DNA from 2 places in the Roseateles microcysteis genome. Region 2 is predicted to be linked to the other one. Evidence: predicted binding sites of a transcription regulator. Region 2 holds the regulator's gene; the other holds the start of a gene.
The links. The regulator FliA, encoded in region 2, starts transcription of late flagellar genes. The targets are predictions, from matches to a motif close to CTAAAGTTTNNNNNNNNNNNGCCGNTA.
Positions count from the first base shown of each region.

Region 1 (4,208 bases), on a different contig from region 2:
GGCGGCCGCCAGCAACATCGCTGCTTCCTCACTGATTTCATCGCGACCTTGACGGCCGGCTGCGTTCTCACATGCTTGCATGGAAGTCTCCAAAAGTTGATCGGGGCCTCTCGCCGAACAAGATTCCAATGCATGCGCGGTGCGCGCGTATCGGCCACGATGGGGAGAACTTTAGGCAGCCCCCTGCCGTTCATTCGTGAGAAAAGCACCCATTCGCCCCCTGCTTATCAAAGCCTGTCCCTGCGCGCCCCTGCCGAAAACCATTCATGGCGGCGCGGTCCGGAGTTCCCTGGACCGCGAGCCTGTTTCAGCTACTCAATAGACGAACTCGCAACAGGACTGACAAAGACGCAGCAGGCAAGAGCTCCCCACCCCTCAAGCGCCCCACCCTGCCGGATCTGATGACGGCAATCTCGCTTCAGCACCCCGCTACAGGTGCATCCCACGGTGAAGCGAAGAACTGGCAGGAATGCACGGCGCTTATCGATTGATCGGCCTATTGACAAACAGCGCTCAAGTTCAGCGCTGGCTTGTCCGATACCCATTCCAACGGGTCTGGAAACAGACACGTGGTCCGGTAGAGAAGGCTCTGTTGGTCGGGTATCCGCAAGGATGCTGGATTGGTGAACTTGTCTGCTGGGCGGTATGGACATCGTTGGCCGGAAGGCCAGGGGTAGCCATGTCACGGGAGCCCGCAAGGGCGCTCGGTTCACGTCGGCCTTGTTCCGTGGGGGTACAGGCCACTGGTCCTAGCCATTCGTCTATGTAGCTGAAACAGGAGCAAATCATGCCCGCCGTCATCAATACCAACATCAATTCGCTGAATTCACAGCGAAACATCAACAACTCGCAGGCGGCGGTCTCCGTCGCCATGCAGCGCCTGTCCTCGGGTCTGCGCGTCAATTCCTCCAAGGACGACGCCGCCGGCCTGGCCATCGCCGAACGCATGAGCACCCAGGTGCGCGGCATGAACGTGGCGATGCGCAATGCCAACGACGGCATTTCGCTGGCGCAAACCGCTGAAGGCGCGCTGGCCAAGGTCGGCGACAACCTGCAGCGCATGCGTGAGCTGGCTGTGCAAGGCCGCAACGCCACCAACACCACGGCCGACCTCGGTTCGCTGGGCAAGGAATTCAAGGAACTGTCCAACGAAATCCTGCGCGTCACCGGCGGCACGACCTTCAACGGCCGCGCCATCCTGGCCGGCGACTCCGGCACGCAGACCTTCCAGATCGGCGCCAACACCACGGCCAATGACCGCGTGGACGTCGCCACCAAGAACATGAACACCGATGGCACCATCACGGCAGTCACCGGCGCCACGTTCGACGACACCATCGTCCAGGCCGACCTGGATACCATCATCGACGACATCGACACCGCGCTGGACACGGTCAACTCCGAACGCGCCGTGCTCGGCGCCTCGCAGAACCGCTTCGATGCCGTGATCTCGAACCTGCAGATCTCGGTGGAGAACCAGACGGCTGCCCGCAGCCGCATCATGGACGCCGACTTCGCTGCCGAAACTGCCAACCTGAGCCGCGCGCAGATTCTGCAGCAGGCCGGTACGGCAATGATCGCCCAGGCGAATCAGATGCCTCAGAACGTCCTGTCGCTTCTTCGATGACCCTGGGCCAGCCTCGCTGGCCCTGACCACGGCCGATGTCACTACGGAAGTAGTCACTCCGCCAGCCCAAGCACCCTGAGAACGCCGCCCGGCAAAAAATTGCCGGGCCGGCGTCGCCATGCAAGAAAGGATTTAAGTAGATCGAGGTGTCGTCGATAACACATCCAACGGGTCCGAAATGTTTGAGGACTGCGTTGTCCGGTCAGCCGGCCGATGGACATATTGGCTTGCCCTCAAGGCATTCCTTATTGAAGTTAGGCAGGACGCGGACGGTAGGAGGCCAGGCGCAAGCCATGGTCGTACCGGCAAGGCTTCTTCCCTGTGGAGACGGCCGAGTTATCGAACCGCAAGAAGGCTACCCGAGTACCGGACAAGTACCCGAAACCTTAGACACCGAAAGGATTGAAAATGCCTGCGATCATCAATACCAACCTGGCTTCGCTGAACGCTCAGCGCAATCAGGCTTCTTCTCAGCTCTCGATGGCCACATCGATGCAGCGCCTGTCTTCCGGCATGCGCGTCAACTCCGCCAAGGACGACGCCGCCGGCCTCGCGATTGCAGAGCGAATGAACACCCAGGTTCGCGGCATGACCGTCGCGATCCGCAATGCCAACGACGGCATTTCGCTGGCCCAGACGGCTGAAGGCGCGCTCTCCAAAGTGGGCGACGCACTGCAGCGCATGCGTGAACTGGCCGTGCAGGGCCGCAACGCGACCAACACCACCACCGACATCGGCTCACTGGGCAAGGAATTCGCCGAACTCTCCAAGGAAATCGTCCGCGTCACCGGCGGCACGACCTTCAACGGCAAGGCGATCCTGGCCGCCGACTCCGGCACGCAGACCTTCCAGATTGGCGCCAACACGACAGCCAACGACCGCGTCGACGTGGTCACCCGGGATATGACGGCTGACGCCACGATCACGGCGGTCACCGGCGCAACGTTCGACGACACCACGGTGGGCACCGACCTGGACACCATCATCCAGAACATCGACCTGGCACTGGACACCACCAACTCCGAGCGCGCCGTGCTGGGTGCCTCGCAGAACCGCTTTGACGCGGTGATCTCCAACCTGCAGATCTCGGTGGAAAACCAGACCGCCGCCCGCAGCCGCATCATGGATGCGGACTTCGCCTCGGAAACCGCCAACCTGAGCCGCGCGCAGATCCTGCAGCAAGCCGGTACGGCCATGATTTCGCAGGCCAACCAGCAACCGCAGCAAGTGCTGCGTCTGCTGCAGTAAGGCGCGGCAGGGGTCGCGCGCGTCGCACGCGATCCAGTTAGCAAAAGCGCAGGAAGTGTTGGGCACCGACCTCAAGGTCGGGGCCTGACGCTTCCTTTTTGGCCGTGATTTAGGCGCTTGATCGGGCTTTTGAAAAATTTGAGCACTCGCAGAATTCAGTCATCGGGTAGGTGGAATCCTGCCTCCCGGCCTGAATTTGCAGGAGTGCTGAAATGCCCCAGACCATTAACACGAACATTGCCTCGATCAACGCGCAGCGGAACCTGAACAACTCTCAGGGCTCCCTGGCCGTGGCGATGCAGCGCCTGTCATCCGGCATGCGCGTCAATTCGGCCAAGGATGACGCGGCCGGCTTGGCGATTGCCGAGCGGATGAACGCCCAGGTGCGCGGCATGAACGTGGCGATCCGCAATGCCAACGACGGCATCTCGCTGGCGCAGACGGCTGAAGGCGCGCTGGCCAAGGTCAGCGATACCTTGCAGCGGATGCGCGAACTGGCGGTGCAGGCACGCAATGCCACCAACACAAGCGCGGACCGCAAGAGCCTGGGCAAGGAATACCAGGAACTGGCCAAGGAAATCCAGCGCGTGATCGCCGGCACCACCTTCAACGGCAAGACCATTCTGGGTGCGGACGCGGCAACACCGCAGACCTTCCAGGTCGGCCCGAACACCTCGGTCAACGACACCATCGACGTGACGACGGTCGACCTGACGGTCGATCCGACCATCATCGCGATCACCGACCCGACGATCTCGACCATCGACGACACCTCCGACCCGACGACGCTGGGCGCCGTGATCGACGCGATCGACCTGGCGATCAACACGGCCAGCGAGCAGCGAGCGGCACTGGGTGCGACGCAGAACCGCTTCGAGGCCGTGATCTCGAACCTGATGATCTCGGTCGAGAACCAGAGCGCGGCACGCAGCCGCATCATGGACGCCGACTACGCGGCTGAAACCTCGGCCCTCTCCCGCTCGCAGATCCTGCAGCAGGCTGGCAATGCCATGGTGGCCCAGGCCAACCAGTTGCCTCAGCAAGTGCTTTCGCTGCTGCGCAACGGCTGATCGCCCGCAGCAATCGCGCCCTTTGCGGCAAACTGACGGGCCGGCCAAAAACCGGCCTAAAGTTTTTTCAGGACTGGTCGATAAAAGCCTCAACACCGGCAACCGCCCGGGGTCCTGGCACCTGCCATGCCCTCGAGACGCTGGAGAACTCTCATGGCAACCATCACATCAGCAGGCATAGGCAGCGGCCTGGACATCGAATCCCTGATCACCAAGCTGGTGGCAGCCGAGCGCGCGCCCATTACCCAGCTGGCGACCCGCAC
Region 1 covers NZ_JBAJMV010000009.1:50,859-55,066, reverse strand. The annotation lists gene V3596_RS21460 (tetratricopeptide repeat protein) at 1-81, opposite strand, end outside; gene V3596_RS21455 (flagellin N-terminal helical domain-containing protein) at 788-1,627, shown strand; gene V3596_RS21450 (flagellin N-terminal helical domain-containing protein) at 2,036-2,875, shown strand; gene V3596_RS21445 (flagellin N-terminal helical domain-containing protein) at 3,088-3,945, shown strand; gene fliD (flagellar filament capping protein FliD) at 4,099-4,208, shown strand, end outside.
Region 1: the regulator FliA is predicted to act here: its motif matches at 1,759-1,785, upstream of V3596_RS21450 (flagellin N-terminal helical domain-containing protein).

Region 2 (4,208 bases):
CAGAACTTGAAGGCCAGACGCAGGCCACCCCAGTGGCGGCCGTTCACCGTGATTGGTGCGCTGGCCTCTTTCATGATCACGAACTTGCCGCCGCCCATGTCGCGCCGGTAGGTCTGCAGGAGGAACGGCTTCTCGTTGCGCGCCGATGCAAGGCCGGTGCGGTCGTTGAACACGCGGCGGTAGCGGCTGTTGGCGGTATTCCAGACCACATCGCCGGCGCGCTGGGGTTGGCAGTAGGCCCGGTTGTGGGTCGCGACGTAGCCGTTGCGGTCCACGGCGATGCAGAACACCACCTTGTCGCTGAGTTGCAGCATGCGCTCCTGCACCGCAGGAAACAACTGGTCGGCCAGATCGACGAAGCCGGTCAGTACCTGGGCCGGATTGCTGCCCGCAATCGGCCGGTAGTTGGTGTCGAAGAGCTGCTCGCTGCGGATGCGGCCCTCGCTCAGCGCCAGCTCCAGCAAGGATGCAATCTCGCCCGCAGCCTCCTGCGCGGCGCGGATGTAGGCCGAGTCTTCGACCTCGACACCGCTGTGCGCAATCTGCTCGATCAGCGTTTCCGAGACGCTCAGGAAGCGGTCGCTGCAGGCGAAGGCCACGTCCAGGTCCGACATCACGCGGCGGACTGCAAGGCCAGCGCTTTCGACGCGAGCGGCCAGGGCCTGCATCGTGGACTGGCTGGCCTGGGCCGATTGATCGATGGCGGCAACGTCCCCTTCCATTTCAGCGAACGAGGCATGAATGCCACCACGCTGCTGGCCGGCATTGCCTTCGCTGCGCAGTTCGCGGCTGAAGGCCTCGATGCGGGTGTCCAGCGTTGTCACCGTGCTCATGATGGCCTTGGCCGAGGATTCGACCTGCGCCGCCAGGTCCTTCACCGCGTCAGCCACCACGCCGAAACCGCGCCCGGCCTCACCTGCACGCTTGGCCTCGACCGAGGCATTGAAGGCCACGAGCCGCGTCTGCAGGGCGATCTTGGTGATCTGGCTGGCCGCGTCTTCCACTTGCTTGAGGTTCTGCACGATGCCGCCGACCTCGCTGTCCAGACGGGTCAGTGCCTGGCGCGAACGCTCGACGGCCGCGCGGGTCTGTTGGGTGCATTGGGTGATGGCAGCCTGCGAGCGCTGGACCTGGCCCAGCTCGCCGGCCAGCGCACTCATGGTTTCACCCTGCGCCTGCACATGCTTCTTGGTGTCTTCGATCACGCCGCGCACCTCGGCAGCGTCCCGACCCACGGTAGAGACCGTGCGCGAAAGCGTCTTGATGGTTTCCAGCGGGCTCACGCCGGCTGGCTCGGCCGGCGAATGACTCGACGGGCCCGTGAACGCGCTGCTGCGCTTGCTGAACATGCGTCTGTCTCCCCTGCGGCTCTGACGGCCGCAACCAGGGCAGGTTACCAGTCGCGCAACTTGACCCGCAAGCGGGCAATGGCCTGGCTGTGCAGCTGGCAGACACGCGACTCGGTGACCTTGAGCACCGCAGCGATCTCTTTCAGGTTCATGTCATGTTCGTAGTACATGGACATGACATAGCCCTCGCGCTCGGGCAGGTTCGTGATCGCCAGCACCAGGGCCTCGCGCATGCGATGGTCCTGCAGCATGGCCATCGGGTTGGCGGCCGGGTCGGCGACATGGCGGTCGAGGTAGTCGTTGTCGCCATCGTCGCCCGACATGTCTTCCAGGTAGACGAGCTGGGTGCCCCGCACCTTGCCAAGCAACTCCTGGTAGTCCCCCAGGCTCAGGCCCATTTCCTTGGCGATTTCGCTTTCCTGCGGCGCTCGGCCGAGACGCTGCTCCAGCTTGTGGACTGCGGATTCGATTTCGCGCTGCTGGCGGCGGGTGCCACGGCTCATCCAGTCGCCGCCGCGCAGCTCGTCGAGCATGGCGCCGCGGATGCGCTGGGTGGCAAAGGTTTCGAACTGCACTCCTTGCGCGGTGTCAAAGCGCGACAGCGCGTCGGTCAGGCCGATCAGGCCGACCTGGATCAAGTCATCGAGTTCCACATTGGCCGGCAGCTTGGCAATCATCTGATGGGCCAGGCGGCGCACCAGGGGGCTGTACTGCTTGAGCATCGCAGAGGTCTCAAGCCGACCTTTGGCGGTGTACATCGTTGTCTCCTGCGATTTCAGAGGGTCGCCACGGAGGCGCCCTGCGCGTGTCGGACAACGGGGCGCAATGGCGCGGCGTCTGCCGACACCTCAAGCATCGCTCCAGGCGGCGCCGCAATCAAGAGCTCGCGTGCGAGAAATCGCATTTCCGAGGACATTGGCACGCTGGCGGGCTGGCGCGGGTCCAGGCAGGCCCAGTCCCTGAGCACCGCGCCGAGAAAGCCGTCGGCGCAGGAACTGATCTGCTGGGCGATCCGGCCGGTCAGGCGCAATTGAGGCGGGCTGGCCAGCAGCAGGCTGTAAACCATCAGGCCGGCACGCTGGGCCAGCCATTTCATGCCGCTGTAGGCATGGGTGACCGAGCGCGGGTCGGTATCGGCCAGCAGCACTGGGCGCAGCTCGCGTGTGGCCACAACGCGGGCCAGCTCAGCGGCGCTGGCATGCAGCAGGACCACGTCGGCATGCGGGCAAGCGGCGGCCACCGCCTCGAGGAACTGCGCCGCAGAGCCCTGGGCGTTGATGTAGCGCATCGGCAAGCCGCGCGCTGACAGGTAGGAGACGTGATCCGACAGGCGCTCGACGCAGGCCGGCAAGTCGATGGCGGCCAGCTCGTTGGCCGGCGGCGAGAGTTCGCCGGCATCGACCACCAGTGTGTGCAGGCCAAGCTCGGCAAAAGCCGCGCACAGGCCTTCCAGCAGCGCGCCGGAACCGACCACATGCGGGTTGGACAGCACCGGCACGAAACGCACCCGCGAACTGGAGAAGAGCTTGCGCAGGCCATCAGCCTGGTCCAGCGGCGCGGAGTTGAAAGCCTGGCGGTCGCGCGTCATGGTCGAAGACCTCAAAAGCTGCCCATCGGTTGGGCGTGGACGTTCGGATTCGCAGCGGCGGGCAGCGCGGGGCCGCCGGCGAAGATCAGGTTGACGTCAGACGCGTCCATGCGCCAGGCCGGCGCCGACACGGCACGCAGCGCACGCTGCACCAAGGCCGGGCTGGAGAGGCGATGCCAGTCTTCGGGCACGCGCTGGCCGTTGGTCACGCCAATCACCTTGAGCTTGTGGCGGATCATGATGTCCAGGGCCGGTGCCAGGCGCACCGCCTCGTCGATCTTGGACAGCACGATGCCGTGGGCCTGCGTGGCACGCCAGGCGCTGACCACGTCGTCGATGGTTTCGCCCTGCTGGGCGGCATTGACGACCAGCAGCTTGCGGATGCTGCGGTGCGCCAGCATGTCCAGCAGCTCGGCGGTGCGGGTGTCGCGCTGCGCCATGCCAGCCGTGTCGATCAGGACCATCTTCTTGCTGGACAGCAGTTCCAGCAGGTCTTCCAGCGAAGCGCGGTCATGCGCCGTGTGCACCGGCACGCCGAGGATGCGGCCATAGGCGCGCAACTGCTCGTGGGCGCCAACCCGGTAGGCGTCGAGCGTGATCAGGCCCAGGTTCGCTGCGCCGAAGCGGGTAGCGAAGGCAGCGGCGATCTTGGCCGTGGTCGTGGTCTTGCCCACGCCGGTGGAGCCGATCAGGGCGAACACCCCGCCCTGCTCTTCCAGCGCCGGCGAATGCTCGTCGGTATGCAGATTGCGAGACAGCACATTGGCCGCCCAGGCGGTTTCATCCGGGCTGTGATGGTCGGAAGGCATGCCTTCGACCAGCTTGCGCACCAGGGCCGGCGAAAAGCCGACTTCCAGCAGCTTTTGCGTCAGCTGAGCCTGGGCCGGCTGGCGCTGCAGTTTCTCCATGAAAGCCAGGGCGCCGAAGCGCTCCTCGATCAGGCCCTTCATCGAGCGCAGCTCATTCATCATGTCCTGCTGGTCGCGACGACCGCGGCCGGCATCGCGCTCGGCCAGCGTCGGGACGGCCGGCGCGTCGATGCGGATCTCGTCGCGCAGCACCGGCGGCGTGATGCGGCGCGGTGCGGGTTCGGGCGCGGGTGCAGGCGCCTGGCGCGGCTGCATCGCCTTCAAGGCGGCCTCGGCACGCTGGCGGCGGGCGGCTTGCAGGGAAGTGACGTCGTCCGGCAGCTCGGGCGCGGCTCGGGCGGCCGGCGGTGCTTGCAGGATCGGGTCGGGCTGACCGGTCAGTTCGGCCTGGCGGCGCTTGAG
Region 2 covers NZ_JBAJMV010000002.1:875,186-879,393, forward strand. The annotation lists gene V3596_RS08960 (methyl-accepting chemotaxis protein) at 1-1,349, opposite strand, end outside; gene V3596_RS08965 (RNA polymerase sigma factor FliA) at 1,394-2,107, opposite strand; gene V3596_RS08970 (flagellar biosynthesis protein) at 2,125-2,937, opposite strand; gene flhF (flagellar biosynthesis protein FlhF) at 2,949-4,208, opposite strand, start outside.